One region of the Bradyrhizobium huanghuaihaiense genome, then DNA from elsewhere that is predicted to be linked to it. Evidence: riboswitches for the same ligand, from Rfam matches in the RefSeq annotation. Region 1 holds a riboswitch; the other holds the start of a gene.

Evidence for each region. Region 1 has a riboswitch for glycine ahead of N2603_RS17225 (D-amino acid dehydrogenase). Riboswitches for the same ligand answer to the same signal wherever they lie in the genome.
Region 2: linked by a shared signal. The riboswitch ahead of gcvT (glycine cleavage system aminomethyltransferase GcvT) and the one ahead of N2603_RS17225 (D-amino acid dehydrogenase) in region 1 are both predicted to bind glycine.

What each region holds. Positions count from the first base shown of each region.
Region 1 covers NZ_CP104172.1:3,637,575-3,645,543, forward strand. Annotated here, with positions in the region: gene N2603_RS17220 (ABC transporter permease) at 1-535, opposite strand, end outside; gene N2603_RS17225 (D-amino acid dehydrogenase) at 717-2,018, opposite strand; glycine riboswitch at 2,086-2,191, opposite strand; glycine riboswitch at 2,195-2,299, opposite strand; gene N2603_RS17230 (M20/M25/M40 family metallo-hydrolase) at 2,503-3,633, opposite strand; gene N2603_RS17235 (ABC transporter substrate-binding protein) at 3,905-5,512, shown strand; gene N2603_RS17240 (ABC transporter substrate-binding protein) at 5,660-7,267, shown strand; gene N2603_RS17245 (glycosyltransferase family 39 protein) at 7,478-7,969, shown strand, end outside.
Region 2 covers NZ_CP104172.1:3,475,112-3,483,080, reverse strand. Annotated here, with positions in the region: gene N2603_RS16415 (NADP-dependent isocitrate dehydrogenase) at 1-561, shown strand, start outside; gene N2603_RS16410 (DUF3455 domain-containing protein) at 686-1,186, shown strand; gene N2603_RS16405 (cyclic nucleotide-gated ion channel) at 1,191-2,417, opposite strand; gene alaS (alanine--tRNA ligase) at 2,424-5,102, opposite strand; glycine riboswitch at 5,323-5,413, shown strand; gene gcvT (glycine cleavage system aminomethyltransferase GcvT) at 5,559-6,704, shown strand; gene gcvH (glycine cleavage system protein GcvH) at 6,715-7,083, shown strand; gene gcvP (aminomethyl-transferring glycine dehydrogenase) at 7,101-7,969, shown strand, end outside.

The DNA of each region.
Region 1 (7,969 bases):
CGAAGAACGGCCCGAAACCGTTGAAGATGCTGCGGAAGCCCTGCACCGGCACCAGGCGCAGATCGATCGCGAAGACCTCGATCAGGACATAGCCGACCACGAACACCGGCACGGAGAAGCCCAGGACCGACAGGCCCATGACGAAGCGGTCGATCCAGGTGCCGTGCTTCCACGCCGCGATCACCCCCAAGGGAACCGCGACGATGACGGCGAGGATGATGGTGCACAGCGCGATCGAGATCGACGGCTCGACGCGCTGGCCGATCATCTTCATCACCGGCAGGTTGGAGATCAGCGATGTTCCGAGGTCGCCGTGCAGCAGCTTGTTCACCCAGGTGATGAACTGCACGATCAGGGGCTCGTTGAGGCCGAGCGATTCGCGGATGCGCTCGAGCCGCTCCGGCGTCGCATTGTCGCCGGCGAGGATCGCGGCGGGATCGCCCGGCGTCAGCCGCAGCAGCAGGAACACGAACAGCGCGACGACGCCCATCACGGGCACCGCGGCCAGAACGCGGCGAATGAGATAACCTAGCATGCACCTATCTCCGGCTGCGGAACTTGTGGGCCCCTGGGGCGCCCGTGGATTCGAACGTGTCTATCATGCGCGCCTGTCACTCGGGCTGGGAAAGCCGGCCGGAGATGCCGGTCTTTCGGGGCAAATTGTGTGCCAAGGGCAGGGCAGTCGCAAGAGGCCGCCGCCCGCCGGCTTCAACCACTCAGGATGCATGACGCAGCTCACGCTCAACCCCAAGTGAAGGAACGGTCGGCGGCGCATTGAGCCCGCGCCAGCCGTCGATGGTCCCGGCGATCATCTGCGCGGTGGCGGCCGACAGGGTCCAGCCGAGATGGCCGTGGCCGGTGTTGAAGAACACGCCCGGAATCCGCCCCGCGCGCACCACCGGCATCATGTTCGGCATCATCGGGCGCAGCCCGGCCCAGGGCACGACGCGCGAGGTCTCGATGGCGGGGAAGTTGCTGCGCACCCAGTCGACCAGCGGCTGCACGCGGTCGGCGCGGATGTCGCGATTGAAGTCGTTGAACTCGGCGGTGCCGGCAACGCGAAAGCGATCGGCACCGAGCCGGCTGGTGACGATCTTGGCGGCTTCGTCGAGCAGGCTCACGGTCGGCGTCGCGTTGCGGCTCTCGGCGGTGTCGAGCTGCACGGTGATCGAGTAGCCCTTCACCGGGTAGACGTTGATGCGATCGTCGAGGAGGGCCGCGAAGTGGCGGCTGGCGACGCCGGCGCAGACCACGACACCGTCCGCCTTCAGCATGCCGCGCGCGGAGGCGAGGGCATCGCTTGCAGCAAGATCGGCCCAGCCGAGCACGAAGCCGCTGCCGGCGCGCGCGATTGAATCGATATTGGCCTCGTGGATGAAGGTCGCGCCGCGCCGCTTGCAGGCGTCCGCCAGCCCGCGGGTGAACTTGTGGATATCGCCGGTCGCATCCGACGGCGTGTAGAAGCCGCCATAATACGCCTTGCGCAGCGTCGGCTCGATCGCGCGGATCTCCTCCGGCGTCACCGGACGGCGATCGAGGCCACCTTCCTGCAACAGCGCGTTGACGCGCAGGCCGGATTCGAAACCCGTCTTGTCGTGATAGATGTGGAGGATGCCGCGGCGCTCGAGATCGAAGTCGATGCCTTCGCGCGCTGCGATCTCGAACAGATGCTTGCGGGCTTCGATCGCGAGCCGCGTGGTCTCGATCGTATTGGCGCGGTAGTTGCCGATGTTGGCGACGAACTCGCTCATCCACGAATATTTGTGCCAGTTCGGCCGCGGGTTCATCAGCAGCGGCGCGTCGCGCCGGAACATCCAGCGCAGGCCTTTCAGGATCGTCGCGGTGCTGTTCCACACTTCGGCATTGCTGGCGGAGAGCTGTCCACCATTGGCGAATGATGTCTCCATCGCGGCATAACGGTGCTTGTCGAGCACCGTCACCTCAAAGCCGCGTTCGAGCAGGGCATAGGCAGTCGTCACGCCGGTGATGCCGGCGCCGATGATGGCGATATGGGTCATGGCAGGTTCGGGGCTCCCGTGAGTTAGGATAGGCTGACCGCCGGCCAAAGGCCGTTGGCGGCGCCCCATCTGTCACGGTTACCTGAGAGCTTGATCCGCTGCGGATCACGCAACGGACTATCCCCTTCGGTGGACGCCACGATTGCCTGAAATCGCGCCGCCTCTCTCCAGATCGTCCTGACGATACGGTCCTTTTGCCTGAGAGTTTCCGGGGCGGTTGCTCCGTCGGCGCCGCAACGAAAGCCGAAAACCTTCGTTGCGATCTCTCCCGCATCGTCGCGTGGACGATCGAGCAGTACGATACGCCTCATTTTTAGACAAGGCTAAATTTAGACCGCGACTGCCAACGCATTGTGCAGTGCGATGTTGTCGCAGTCATTCCGGGGCGCGCGTAGCGCGAACCCGGAATCTCGAGATTCTCAGGTGCGCAATCGCGCACCATAGTTCGATGCTGTCGCATCGCCCCGGAATGACGGCTGCGCCGTCACTCCAGCGTCGCCAGCAATCCCGCCATCAAGCGCCCGCGTTCGACGAGGCTATCGATCTCGATGAACTCCTCGAGCGTGTGGCCGTTGCCGCCGCGCACGCCAAGGCCATCGAGAGTTGGGATTCCCATCGCACCGGTGAAGTTGCCGTCGGAGCCGCCGCCGGAGCTCGCATGCGGTAATTCCGCGCCGAGGGATTTGGCGATGCCGCGCGCCTTCTCGTACAGCGCCATGGTGCCGGCATCCGGCTCCCACACCGGCCGCGTCACGCCGCGGGTGACCTTGAAGGTGACGTCGTTGTTGGTGCCCGAGAGTGCCAGCATCCGCTCGACGCCGCGGTCGAGATCGGCCTGGCGCTTGGCCATCGACAGCGCTTCGCCGGTCGCGGTCGTGGCAACGCAGTTGACCCATTGTCCCCCATGCACGACGCCGACCGAAAAGGTGCAGTCCTCCGTCGTCATCGCGTCGATTGCGAGAATCTGCCGCGCCATTTCGCGGATTGCCGAACGGCCCGCCGACAGCGTCGCGCCGGCGTGGCTCGGCCGTCCCGTCGCCTCGAGATTGAAGCGTGCGATGGCGTAACGTCCGGTGGTGACGCCGTTGTCGGCGCGGCCGGGCTCGGGCACCAGCACGTATTTATTGCGCGCGGCTTCCGCCTCGATGATGTCGCGCGTCGAAGGCGTGCCGACTTCCTCGTCGGGCGTGAACAGCACGGTGATCGGCAGCGGCGTCGTGAACGAGGCGCGCGCCAGCTGCCGGATCGCTTCCAGCGAGAGATAGTTGCCGCCCTTCATGTCGTAGATGCCGGGGCCGTAGCACCTGTTGCCCTCGCGCCGCCATTTCAGCTTCTCGATGGTGCCGACCGGATGGACGGTATCCATGTGACCGGCGATCAGGATTCCCGGCTCGCCCCGTTTCGGATGCGGAAAACGCGCGCGGATCACGCCGCCAAAACCCTGACGGCCGGCGATGCGCTCGATCGTCGCACCCATGATGGCCATATCCCGCGCTGCGATATCGAGCATGCGGTTCACCGCGTTCGCGTCCCAGGTCGGGCTCTCGCATTCCACCCAGGTGCGCAGGCCCTCGAGCATGGCCTCGGAATCGAAGGGAAGATTGGCTGGATTCATCTTAATGTCTCTCAAGCTGCGAAAGATGGAACGCGCATTGCATCGGCGCGGGGGCAGGACAAGCGGAGAGCGTTGTAGAGCCAATCCGATCTTTGTGGAGCCCGTGCGCGCGCTGCGAGGGCTTGCAACGAAACCGGATTGACGCGCTCAACACTGTCTGCAAGTCTCGAAAAGATAAAGGCATTGCATGAGGTTAGTTCGCCCAAGGAACGAACCGGATGCTCAACCAATAACCTGCCTTTGAACAGTTTCACGTCAGGAGAAACTTTTTATGTCCAACTTCATGCGCCGGGGGCCTCGCGCGTTCGCCTCCAAACTTGCGCTGTCGGTCGTCGCGCTTTCAACGGCACTGGCCTCGCCGGTGCTTGCGGCCGGCAAGACCCTTACCGCGGTGATGCATTCCGACCTTCGCATCATTGATCCGATCTTCACCACGGCCTACATCACGCGTGACCATGGCTACATGGTCTACGACACGCTGGTGGCCCCCGATTCGAATTTCAAGATCCAGCCGCAGATGGCGGACTGGAAGATCTCCGACGACAAGCTCACCTACACCTTCACGCTGCGCGACGGCCTGAAGTGGCATGACGGCGCGCCCGTGACGGCGGAAGACTGCGTCGCCTCGCTCAAGCGCTGGGCCGCGGTCGACGGCATGGGCCAGAAGCTCTGGGACTTCACCGCGAGCCTCGAGGCGACCGACGCCAAGACCATCACGCTGAAGCTGAAGGAACCCTACGGCCTCGTCCTCGACTCCATCGGCAAGCCGTCCTCGCGCGTCGCCTTCATGATGCCGAAGCGTCTCGCCGAGGTGCCGCCGGACAAGCAGATCCCCGAACAGATCGGATCGGGTCCCTTCAAGTTCGTGCAGGGCGAATTCCAGCCCGGCGTGAAGGCGGTCTACGTCAAGAACACCGATTACGTGCCGCGCAAGGAGCCGGCGAGCTGGACCTCCGGCGGCAAGGTGGTGAAGGTCGACCGCGTCGAGTGGATCACGATGCCGGACTCGCAGACCGCTGTGAACGCGCTGCAGTCGGGCGACATCGACTTCATGGAAAACCTGCCCTACGACATGCTGCCGGTGCTGGAAGCGAACAAGGAGCTCACGATCGAGGTCTCCAACAAGTTCGGTTTCCAGACCCTCGGCCGGATGAACTTCCTCTATCCGCCGTTCGACAACGTGAAGGTGCGCCGTGCTGCCTTGCTGGCGATGAACCAGAAGGACGTTCTCGACGCGCTCGTCGGCAATGCCAAGTACCAGAAGATCTGCGGCGCGTTCTTCGTCTGCGACACGCCGTTCGCGACCGAGGTCGGCGCCGAAACCCTGGTGAAGGGCAACGGCATGGCGGAAGCCAAGAAGGCGCTCGCCGAGTCCGGCTACGACGGCACCCCGGTCGTGGTGATGGCGCCTGGCGACGTCACGACGCTCAAGGCGCAGCCGATCGTGGCTGCCCAGCTGCTGCGCGAGGCCGGCTTCAAGGTCGACCTGCAGGCGACCGACTGGCAGACGGTGGTGAGCCGCCGCGCCAGCCAGAAGCCGCCGAAGGAGGGTGGCTGGAACATGTTCTTCACCAACTGGGTCGCGGCCGACGTGTCCAACCCGATCGCCAATCTCTCGATCGGCGGCCAGGGCAAGAAGGGCTGGTTCGGCTGGGCGGAAGACGCCAAGATCGAGCAGCTCAAGGACGCCTTCGTCCGCGCGTCCTCGATCGACGAGCAGAAGAAGATCGCGGCCGACATCCAGAAGGAAGCCTATGAGCAGGTGATCTACATCCCGCTCGGGCAGTACCTGCTGCCGAGCGGCTGGCGCAAATCGCTCACCGGTGTGCTCGACGGCCCCGCAACGCCGCTGTTCTGGAACGTCGACAAGTCTGAGTAAACCCCAGTCCAAGTAAGGAAAGGCGCATCGCGCGCCTTTCGTCCCGAACGTTACGCGGCGCCGCTGTCATCAGCGGCGCCGCTTGCCTGGAGAACTGCCAAAAGAACTTCCAAGAAAATTGCCAAAAGAACCGTCAGGAGACCTTCGATGTTCGAAATGATGCGCCGGGGACGTCTCGCGTTCGCTTCAAGACTTGCGCTTTCGGTGGTGGCCCTTTCCGCACTGGCCTCGCCGGTTCTTGCCGCAGGCAAGACCATCACCGCCGTGATGCATTCGGATCTGCGCATCCTCGATCCGATCTTCACCAGCGCCTACATCTCGCGCGACCATGGCTACATGGTCTACGACACGCTGATCGCGACGGATTCGAACTTCAAGATCCAGCCGCAGATGGCGGATTGGAAGATCTCCGACGACAAGCTGACCTACACCTTCACGCTCCGCGACGGTCTGAAGTGGCATGACGGCGCGCCCGTCACCGCGGAAGATTGCGTCGCCTCCCTGAAGCGCTGGGCCGCTGTCGACGGGATGGGGCAGCAGATGATGCTGTTCACCGCGAGCATCGAGGCGACCGACCCCAAGACCATCACGCTGAAGCTGAAGGAGCCGTACGCGCTCGTGCTGGAATCGATCGGCAAGCCGTCCTCGCGGGTCGCCTTCATGATGCCGAAGCGTCTCGCCGAGACGCCGGTGGACAAGCAGATCCCGGAGCAGATCGGCTCCGGCCCCTTCAAATTCGTGCAGGGCGAATTCCAGCCAGGCGTGAAGTCGGTCTATGTCAAGAACACCGACTATGTGCCGCGCAAGGAGCCGGCGAGCTGGAGCACCGGCGGCAAGGTGGTGAAGGTCGACCGCGTCGAATGGATCACGATGCCGGACGCGCAGACGGCGTTGAACGCGCTGCAGTCGGGCGACGTCGATTTCATGGAATATCCTGCCATCGAAATGTTGCCCGCCATCGAAGCCGACAAGGAGCTCAAGATCGAGATCCTGAACAAGTTCGGATTCCAGACGGGCGCACGGATGAACTTCCTCCATCCGCCGTTCGACAACGTCAAGGTCCGCCGCGCCGCATTCCTGGCGGTCAAGCAGAAGGACGTGCTCGATGCGCTGATCGGCAATCCCAAATACTACAAGACTTGTGCTGCGGCCTTCATCTGCGACACGCCGTTCGCGACGGACATTGGCGGCGAGACCCTCGCGAAGGGCGGCGACATGGCTGCGGCCAGGAAGGCGCTCGCCGAGTCCGGTTACGATGGGACACCGATCGTGCTCATGGCGCCGGGCGACGTGCTGCTGCTGAAGGCGCAACCGATCGTGGTGGCTCAGCAACTGCGCGAAGCCGGCTTCAAGGTCGACCTGCAGGCGACCGACTGGCAGACGGTGGTGAGCCGGCGCGCCAGCCAGAAGCCCCCGAAGGAGGGCGGCTGGAACATGTTCATCACCAACTGGGTCAGCGCCGACGTGGACAACCCGATCTCCAACGTCGCCGTCGGCGGGCAGGGCAGGAAGGGCGGCTGGTTCGGCTGGGCTGAGGACGCCAAGATCGAGCAGCTCAAGGACGCCTTCGTTCGCGCGACCTCGGCGGAGGAGCAGAAGAAGATCGCGTCCGAGATCCAGAAGGAAGCCTATGACCAGGTGCTTTACATGCCGCTGGGTCAATATCAGGCGCCGAGCGCGTGGCGGAAGTCGCTCACCGGCGTGCTCGACGGCCCGGCAACCCCGGTGTTCTGGAACATCGACAAGTCAGAGTAAGGGGAGGGTGCGGCCTCGCACCTTTCGCTCCGAACGTTACGCCAACGTTACGCCGCGGTGCCGCTGTCGTCAGCGGCGCCGTTTTTGTTTGTTATTCTTGCGTGGGGTGAGAGGGCGGGCCGCTTTTTAATTTTTCCAGTTTCCAATTGTTGCTATTTGTTTCCATCCTGAAATAGATGTGGCGTCTTCGCATCACTTTCCTGTCCTCAGTTGCTTCCCGTGCCGTTCGATTTTGCATTCCAGGCGATGGCCGAACGGTCCGATCGCGCGCCGGCGCGCTGGCGCCGGCCTTTCCTGCGTTGGCTCGACCACGTCGAGGCGGGCTGGGCCGTGCCGCTTCTCATCGCCTGCTTCGTTGCAATCTGGACGCTCTATCTGCGCATTGCCTATGCCGGTAGCGGCCTGCACCCCGATACGCTTGAGGCCTGGGCGCTGGGACGGAATTTCGCCTTCGGCTATCACAAGCATCCGCCGCTGATGGGGTGGGTTACGGCAGCCTGGACCTCGGTGTTTCCGCTCAGCGACTGGTCGCTGCAATTGATGGCGATGGCCAATGCCGGGCTCGCGCTGTTCTTCGTCGATCTGATCTCGCGGCGGTTCGTGACCGGGCACAAGCGCGTGCTGGTGCTGCTGCTGTTGATGTTGACGCCGGCCTATCAATTCCACGCCCAGCGTTTCAACGCCAATGCGGTGCTGCTTGCG
Region 2 (7,969 bases), 160 kb from region 1:
GGCCGCTTCAAGGACATCTTCCAGGAGATCTTCGACAAGGAGTTCAAGAAGGAGTTCGACGCCAAGGGCCTGACCTACGAGCACCGCCTGATCGACGACATGGTGGCCTCGGCGCTGAAGTGGTCCGGCGGCTATGTCTGGGCCTGTAAGAACTACGACGGCGACGTGCAGTCCGACACGGTCGCGCAGGGCTACGGCTCGCTCGGCCTGATGACCTCGGTGCTGCTCACCCCCGACGGCAAGACCGTCGAGGCGGAGGCCGCCCACGGCACCGTGACGCGCCACTACCGCGAGCACCAGAAGGGCAAGGAGACCTCGACCAACTCGATCGCGTCGATCTTCGCCTGGACCCGCGGCCTGTCGCACCGCGCCAAGCTCGACAACAATGCCGAGCTCGCCAAGTTCGCCGCCACGCTGGAGAAGGTCTGCGTCGACACCGTCGAGGCCGGCTACATGACCAAGGACCTCGCGCTGCTGGTCGGCGCCGACCAGCGCTGGCTCTCGACCACCGGCTTCCTGGACAAGGTCGCCGAGAACCTCACCAAGGCGATGGCGGCGTAAGCTGTCAACTACGCCGTCATTGCGAGCAAAGCGAAGCAATCCAGAATCCCTCCGCGGAAACAGTCTGGATTGCTTCGTCGCAAGGGCTCCTCGCAATGACGAGACCTTTGCCTGAGGAAGCACCATGCCGACACTCAAGAGCCTTGCATTTGCGGTCTTAGCCCTGACCAGCACCACCGCGCTGGCCGCAGACCCACTTCCTGACGCCATCGCCGCGCCTGGCGAGACCGTCGTGCTCAGCGTCCACGCCGAGGGCGCGCAGGTCTATGAGTGCAAGGCCGCCGCCGACGGCAAGCTCGCCTGGGCCTTCCGCGAGCCGGTCGCGACGCTGCTGTCCGAGGGCAAGACCGTCGGCCGCCACTATGCCGGGCCGAACTGGGAGCTCGCCGACGGCAGCGCCGTCGTCGGCAAGGCCATCGGCAACGCGCCCGGCGCAACGGCTGCCGATATCCCCTGGCTGAAGCTGGAGGTCGCCTCCCGCCGCGGCAGCGGCACCCTCACACCGGTCACCACGGTCCAGCGTATCAACACCCATGGCGGCAAGCTCGACGGCGCGTGTGACAAGGCCGGCGAGTTCAAAAGCGCGCCCTACTCGGCCGACTACGTCTTCCTGAAGAAGAGCTGACCGCTCAGCGGTCGGCGTGGTCCTTCTCAGCCTGCGCCAGCTCTGCCGCGGCGAGATCGCCGCTGTCGGCGAGCCGCGCCTTGGCGGTGGTGTGGACGTGCTCGGCCAGCGTCGGCATGCGCGCGATCAGGGCGTGGAAATCCTGAGCGTCGAGCACGAGCAGGCGCGTCTTGCGGGTCGCCGTCACCGTGCCGCTGCGCTTTGTCTTATGCAGCAGCGCGATCTCTCCGAAGAAGGTGCCGTCGGCAAGCCGCACCTGCTGGCTCGGCAGCGCGATCTCGACCTCGCCGGCGGTGATGAAATACATCGACGAGGCCGCATCCCCGCGCCGCACCAGGATCTCGCCCTGCTCGATGGTGCGCGCGCGCAACAGGCGCATGATGTCGGCGATCTCGGCCGCGGACAGATGCGAGAACAGCGGCACCCGCGCCAGCATGCCCCACGTCACCACGAAATCGCGCCGCTTCACCTCTTCCGCGAAGGCCGAGGAGATGATCGCGACCGGCAGCGCGATCATGGCGAAGCCGCTGATGATGGCGAAGGTCGAGATGAATTTTCCGAGCGGCGTCACCGGCACGACGTCGCCATAGCCGACGGTGCCGAGAGTCACGATCGCCCACCACATCGCCTGCGGGATGGTGCCGAGCTTGTCCGGCTGCACGTCGCGCTCGACGACATAGAGCAGCGAGGCAAAGGTCAAGACCGCGCCGATCAAGATGACGATGCAGCCGATCAGCGCGCGCCGCTCGGCATGGACGGCGGCGAGCAGCGAACGCATCGCCGGCGAATAGCGGATCAGCTTGAAGAACGGCAGCACGCCGAGCCCGGCGAGCGTCGCGTGCCGCCCCGTCGCGAGCACGATCGCTGCGGGGAGGAACGCCATGAGGTCGATGATGCCGAGCGCGGAGAAGGCATAAGACAGCCGGTCGGACAGCGCCGAGCCTGTGCGCTGGGTGTGCCCCGCCACCGTCCACAGCCGCGCCAGATATTCGAGCGCGAACACGATGACGGCGAAGACGGCGATCGCGCTGAACAGCGTGTCGAACCGCGCATCTAACTCCGGCACCGAGGCGAGGATCATCGCGGCCACATTGAGCACGATGACGCCGATGATGAGCTGGATGAAGCGCGACCCGACCGAATAGGCCAGGGGATCGTGCTCCAGCAATTCGTAGAGGCGATCCCGGAAGTCGGGATCGCCAAGCCCACGTCCTCGCGGAACGAGGCGCATGGGCCTTTAAGCGCCTGCCATCGCTTTTTCGATCGCCGCGAGCGCCGCGGTGGCGTTGGCGCCGTCGGGGCCACCGGCCTGCGCCATGTCGGGCCGGCCGCCGCCGCCCTTGCCGCCGAGCGCTTCGGAGGCGACGCGGACGAGGTTCACGGCGTTGAAGCGCGCGGTGAGGTCCGGCGTGACGCCGACCACGACGCCGGCCTTGCCGTCCCCGGTGACGCCGACGATGGCGACGACGCCCGAGCCGATCTGCTTCTTGCCGTCGTCGGCAAGGCCCTTGAGATCCTTCATCTCGATGCCCTCGACCGCACGCGCCATCAGCTTGACGTCGCCGACCTCGCGCACGCCGCTCGCCGCGCCGTTGCCGGCGGATGCGCCGCCGCCCATCGCCAGCTTCTTGCGGGCGTCGGACAGCTCGCGCTCGAGCTTCTTGCGCTCCTCCATCAGCGCGGCGATGCGCGCCGGCACGTCGTCGATCGAGGTGCGCAGCTCGTTGGCCGCGGTCTTCGCCAGCGCCATGGTCTCGTTGGCGTGTTTTCGCGCGTAGTTGCCCGTCAGCGCCTCGATGCGGCGCACGCCCGAGGCGACCGCGCTTTCGCCCGTGAGCGTGATCAGGCCGATATCGCCGGTGCGCTTGACATGCGTGCCGCCGCAGAGCTCGACCGACCAGCCGAGCGCATTGGCGCCGCGCTCGCGCGCGGTCCTGCCCATCGAGACGACGCGGACCTCGTCGCCATACTTCTCGCCGAACAGGGCGCGCGCGCCGGCCTCGCGGGCCTCGTCGACGCCCATGACGCGCGTCGTCACCTCGTCGTTCTCCAGCACCACGTCGTTGGCGATGTCCTCGACGCGGGCAAGCTCCTCCGCCGTGATCGGCTTCGGATGCACGAAGTCGAAGCGCAGGCGATCGGGCGCGACCATCGAGCCGCGCTGGGCGATGTGGTCGCCGAGCACCTGGCGCAGCGCCTCATGGATCAGATGCGTCGCCGAGTGGTGCGCGCGGATCGACGAGCGCCTGGAATGATCGACCTCGAGCTGCAGCGCGGTGCCAAGCTTGAGCTCGCCGCTCTCGACGGTGCCGATGTGGACGAAGAAATCGCCGAGCTTCTTCTGCGTGTCGGTGACGCGGAACTTGATGCCGCCCTCACCGATCAGCACGCCGGTATCGCCGACCTGGCCGCCGGACTCCGCGTAGAACGGCGTCTGGTTCAGCACGAGCGCGCCCGTCTCGCCGGCCTTGAGACTGGCAACCTCCGCGCCGTCCTTGACCAGCGCGGACACGACGCCCTCGGCGCTCTCGGTCTCGTAACCCAGGAACTCGGTGGCGCCGAGCTTTTCGCGCAGCGGGAACCAGATCGCCTCGGAGGCAGCCTCCCCCGAGCCCTTCCAGGACTCGCGCGCCTTGGCCTTCTGGCGCTCCATCGCGTCGGTGAAGGCGGACTGGTCGACGCCGATGCCGCGCGACTTCAGCGCGTCCTGCGTCAGGTCGAGCGGGAAGCCGTAGGTGTCGTACAGCGTGAAGGCGACGTCGCCGTCGAACATGTCGCCTTTTTTCAGGCCCGCGCTCTTCTCGTCGAGGATCGCCAAGCCGCGCGAAAGAGTCTTGCGGAAGCGGGTCTCTTCCAGCCGCAGCGTTTCCTCAATCAGCTTCTCCGCGCGCATCAGGTCGGGATAGGCCTGGCCCATCTCGCGCACCAGCGCCGGCACCAGGCGATGCATCAGGGGCTCCTTGGCCCCGAGCAGCTGCGCATGGCGCATCGCGCGGCGCATGATCCGGCGCAGCACATAGCCGCGGCCCTCATTCGAGGGCAGCACGCCGTCGGTGACGAGGAAGGCGGAAGAGCGCAAATGGTCGGCGATGACGCGGAACGAGCCGGCGGTCTGCTCCTGCGGCCCGCTGCCGAGCGCGGACGCGGTCGCATCGATCAGGTTGCGGAACAGGTCGGTCTCGAACACGCTCTCGACGCCCTGGAGGACGCAGGCCATGCGCTCCAGGCCCATGCCGGTGTCGATCGAGGGACGCGGCAGATCCACGCGCTCCTCCTTCGTCACCTGCTCGTATTGCATGAACACGAGATTCCAGAATTCGAGGAAGCGGTCGCCATCCTCTTCCGGCGAGCCGGGAGGCCCGCCCCAGATGTGCTCGCCGCGATCGATGAAGATCTCCGAGCACGGGCCGCACGGCCCGGTGTCGCCCATCGCCCAGAAATTGTCCGAGGTCGGGATGCGGATGATGCGGTCGTCGGAGAAGCCGGCGATCTTCTTCCAGAGCCCGTGCGCCTCGTCGTCGGTGTGGTAGACCGTGACGAGCAGCTTGTCCTTCTTCAGCCCGTACTCCTTGGTGATCAGCTTCCAGGCGAGCTCGATCGCGCGCTCCTTGAAGTAATCGCCGAACGAGAAATTACCGAGCATCTCGAAGAAGGTGAGATGGCGCGCGGTGTAGCCGACATTGTCGAGGTCGTTGTGCTTGCCGCCGGCGCGCACGCATTTCTGCGACGTGGTGGCGCGCTGGTAAGGCCGCTTCTCGACGCCGGTAAAGACGTTCTTGAACTGCACCATGCCGGCATTGGTGAACATCAACGTCGGGTCGTTGCGCGGCACGAGTGGCGAGGACGGCACGATCTCGTGGCCGTTCTCGGCAAAGAAGTTCAGAAAGGTCGACCTGATCTCGTTGACGCCGCTCATGTTCATCCAATCGGGTGTGCTTGGGCCCGCTGCCGCCGTCCAAACCGGAAATTAAGGCTGATATCTGCGGGCCAAAGCGCTTTTAGACAAGGCCAGCTTCGCTGTCCAGAAACTGTGCAAGGAGATCAGAGGGTTGCCGCAGGCGCTCAATCCGGTTGAAAGCCGCTGAAGTCGCGTTGACAGCCTTGGCTGGCCTGTGGTCTGTACCCATCTGTATCGTACGGCCACGTCGGGAGAGACCGGCTTTAGGCAGCCGGCGCCGAAGGAGCAACCGCCCCGGAAACTCTCAGGCAAAAGGACCGCGTGGCTTTGACAGCATCTGGAAAGAGGCGCCGACGGGCTTAAGGCCCGGACCAGCGTCCGCCGACGGGATAATACTCTCAGGCACAGCGACAGATGGGGCTTCGACTGGTGTCCATGGGGAATCCTCCCCGGGAACCGCCGAGGGCCCCTTAGATGCTAGCGCACAGCCAAGACTCTCTGAAACGTACGCCCCTCCACAGCCTCCATGTCTCCCTGGGCGGCAAGATGGTGCCGTTCGCGGGCTATGACATGCCCGTGCAGTACCCCGCGGGCGTGCTGAAGGAGCACCTTCATACCCGCATCCAAGCCGGCCTGTTCGACGTCTCCCATATGGGCCAGATCCGCTTGCTGCCGAAATCCGGGAGGATCGAGGACGCCGCCCGCGCGCTGGAACGGCTGGTGCCACAGGACATCGTGGCAATCGCCAAGGGGCGGCAGCGCTATGCCCAGTTCACCAATGCGGACGGCGGCATCCTGGACGACCTGATGGTCGCCAATTTCGGCGATCACCTGTTCCTGGTCGTCAACGCCGCCTGCAAGGAACAGGACGAGGCGCATCTGCGCGCGAATCTGTCCGATGACTGCGTGATCGATTCGCTTGCCGACCGCGCGCTGATCGCGCTGCAGGGCCCGAAGGCTGAGGCGGTGCTGGCGAAATTCTGTGCAGAGGCGCCGGCCATGAAGTTCATGGACGCCGGCCCGCATGAGGTCGCCGGCATCAAGTGCTTCGTCTCCCGCTCCGGCTACACCGGCGAGGACGGGTTCGAGATCTCGGTTCCCGCTGCCGATGCCGAACGCCTCGCCAAGATGCTGCTGGACAATCCGGACGTGTTGCCGATCGGCCTTGGCGCCCGCGACAGCCTGCGGCTGGAAGCCGGGCTCTGCCTCTACGGCCACGACATCGACACCGTCACCACGCCGGTCGAGGCCGCGCTGGAATGGTCGGTGCAGAAGAGCCGCCGCAGCAGCGGCGCCCGTGCCGGCGGCTTTCCCGGCGCGGAAAAGATCCTTGCGCATTTCGACAATGGCGCATCCCGCCGCCGCGTCGGCCTGCTCGCCGAGGGCCGCGCACCGGTGCGCGAAGGCGCGTTGCTGTTTGCCGACAGCGCGGGCGGCGAGCCCATCGGAAAGGTCACATCTGGCGGGTTCGGCCCGAGCCTGAGTGCGCCGGTGGCGATGGGCTACGTGCCCGTGAGCCTGAGCGCGCTCGGCACAAAACTCTTCGCCGAGGTGCGCGGCCAGCGCCTGCCGCTCGCCGTCGCCGCCATGCCCTTCGTGAAAAACACCTACAAACGCTGAGGACTCGACAATGACCACGACGCTGTACACTTCCGATCATGAATGGCTCGCCATCGACGGCGACGTCGCCACGGTCGGCATCACCGACTACGCACAGCAGCAGCTCGGCGACGTCGTCTTCGTCGAATTGCCCAAGGTCGGCCGCGCTTTGAAGAAGGCGGAAGCCGCCGCCGTCGTGGAATCGGTGAAGGCCGCCTCCGACGTCTACGCACCTGTTACGGGCGAAGTGCTCGAGGCCAACGAGGCGCTGGCCGCCGAGCCGGCGCTGATCAATTCGGACGCGCAGGGCGCGGCCTGGTTCTTCAAGATCAAGATTGCCGACAAGAGCGAGCTCGGCGGCCTCATGGATGAAGCCGCCTACAAGGCGCATACGGCTTAGGGACGATGGAGCAAGCGATGACCGCGCACCGTAAATCCAGCGGCGAGACCGCCGCCAGTTTCGTCCGCCGCCACATCGGCCCCTCCGCGCGCGATGTCACCGCAATGCTCGAGGCCGTCGGCGCGAAGAGCGTCGACGCGTTGATGGCGGAGACGCTGCCGGCCTCGATCCGGCAGGCATCCCCCCTCGATCTCGGCAAGCCGCTCAGCGAGACCGAGGCGATCGCGCATATGGCCGAGCTCGCCGCGCAGAACCAGGTCTTCACCTCGCTGATCGGCCAGGGCTATTCGGGCACCATCCTGCCCGCGGTGATCCAGCGCAACATTCTGGAGAACCCGGCCTGGTACACGGCGTACACGCCCTACCAGCCCGAGATCAGCCAGGGCCGGCTGGAGGCGCTGTTCAACTTCCAGACCATGATCTGCGACCTCACGGGGCTCGACGTCGCCAACGCCTCGCTGCTGGACGAAGCAACCGCCGCTGCCGAAGCCATGGCGCTCGCCGAGCGCCACTCGCAGGTGAAGGCAAAAGCCTTCTTCGTCGACAAGGACGTGCATCCGCAGACGCTGGCGGTGATGCGCACCCGCGCCGAGCCGCTGGGCTGGAATCTCATCGTCGGCGATCCCCTCACCGATCTCGACAAATCAGACGTGCTCGGCGCGCTGCTGCAATATCCGGGTTCTTCCGGCGCGTTGCGCGACCTCCGGCCGGCGATCGCCGCGCTGAAGGCCAAGGGCGCGCTCGCGATCGTTGCCGCCGATCTGCTGGCGCTGACGCTGCTCGCCTCGCCCGGCGAGTTAGGTGCCGACATCGCGATCGGCTCGGCGCAACGTTTCGGCGTGCCGATGGGCTACGGCGGACCGCACGCGGCCTATATGGCGGTGCG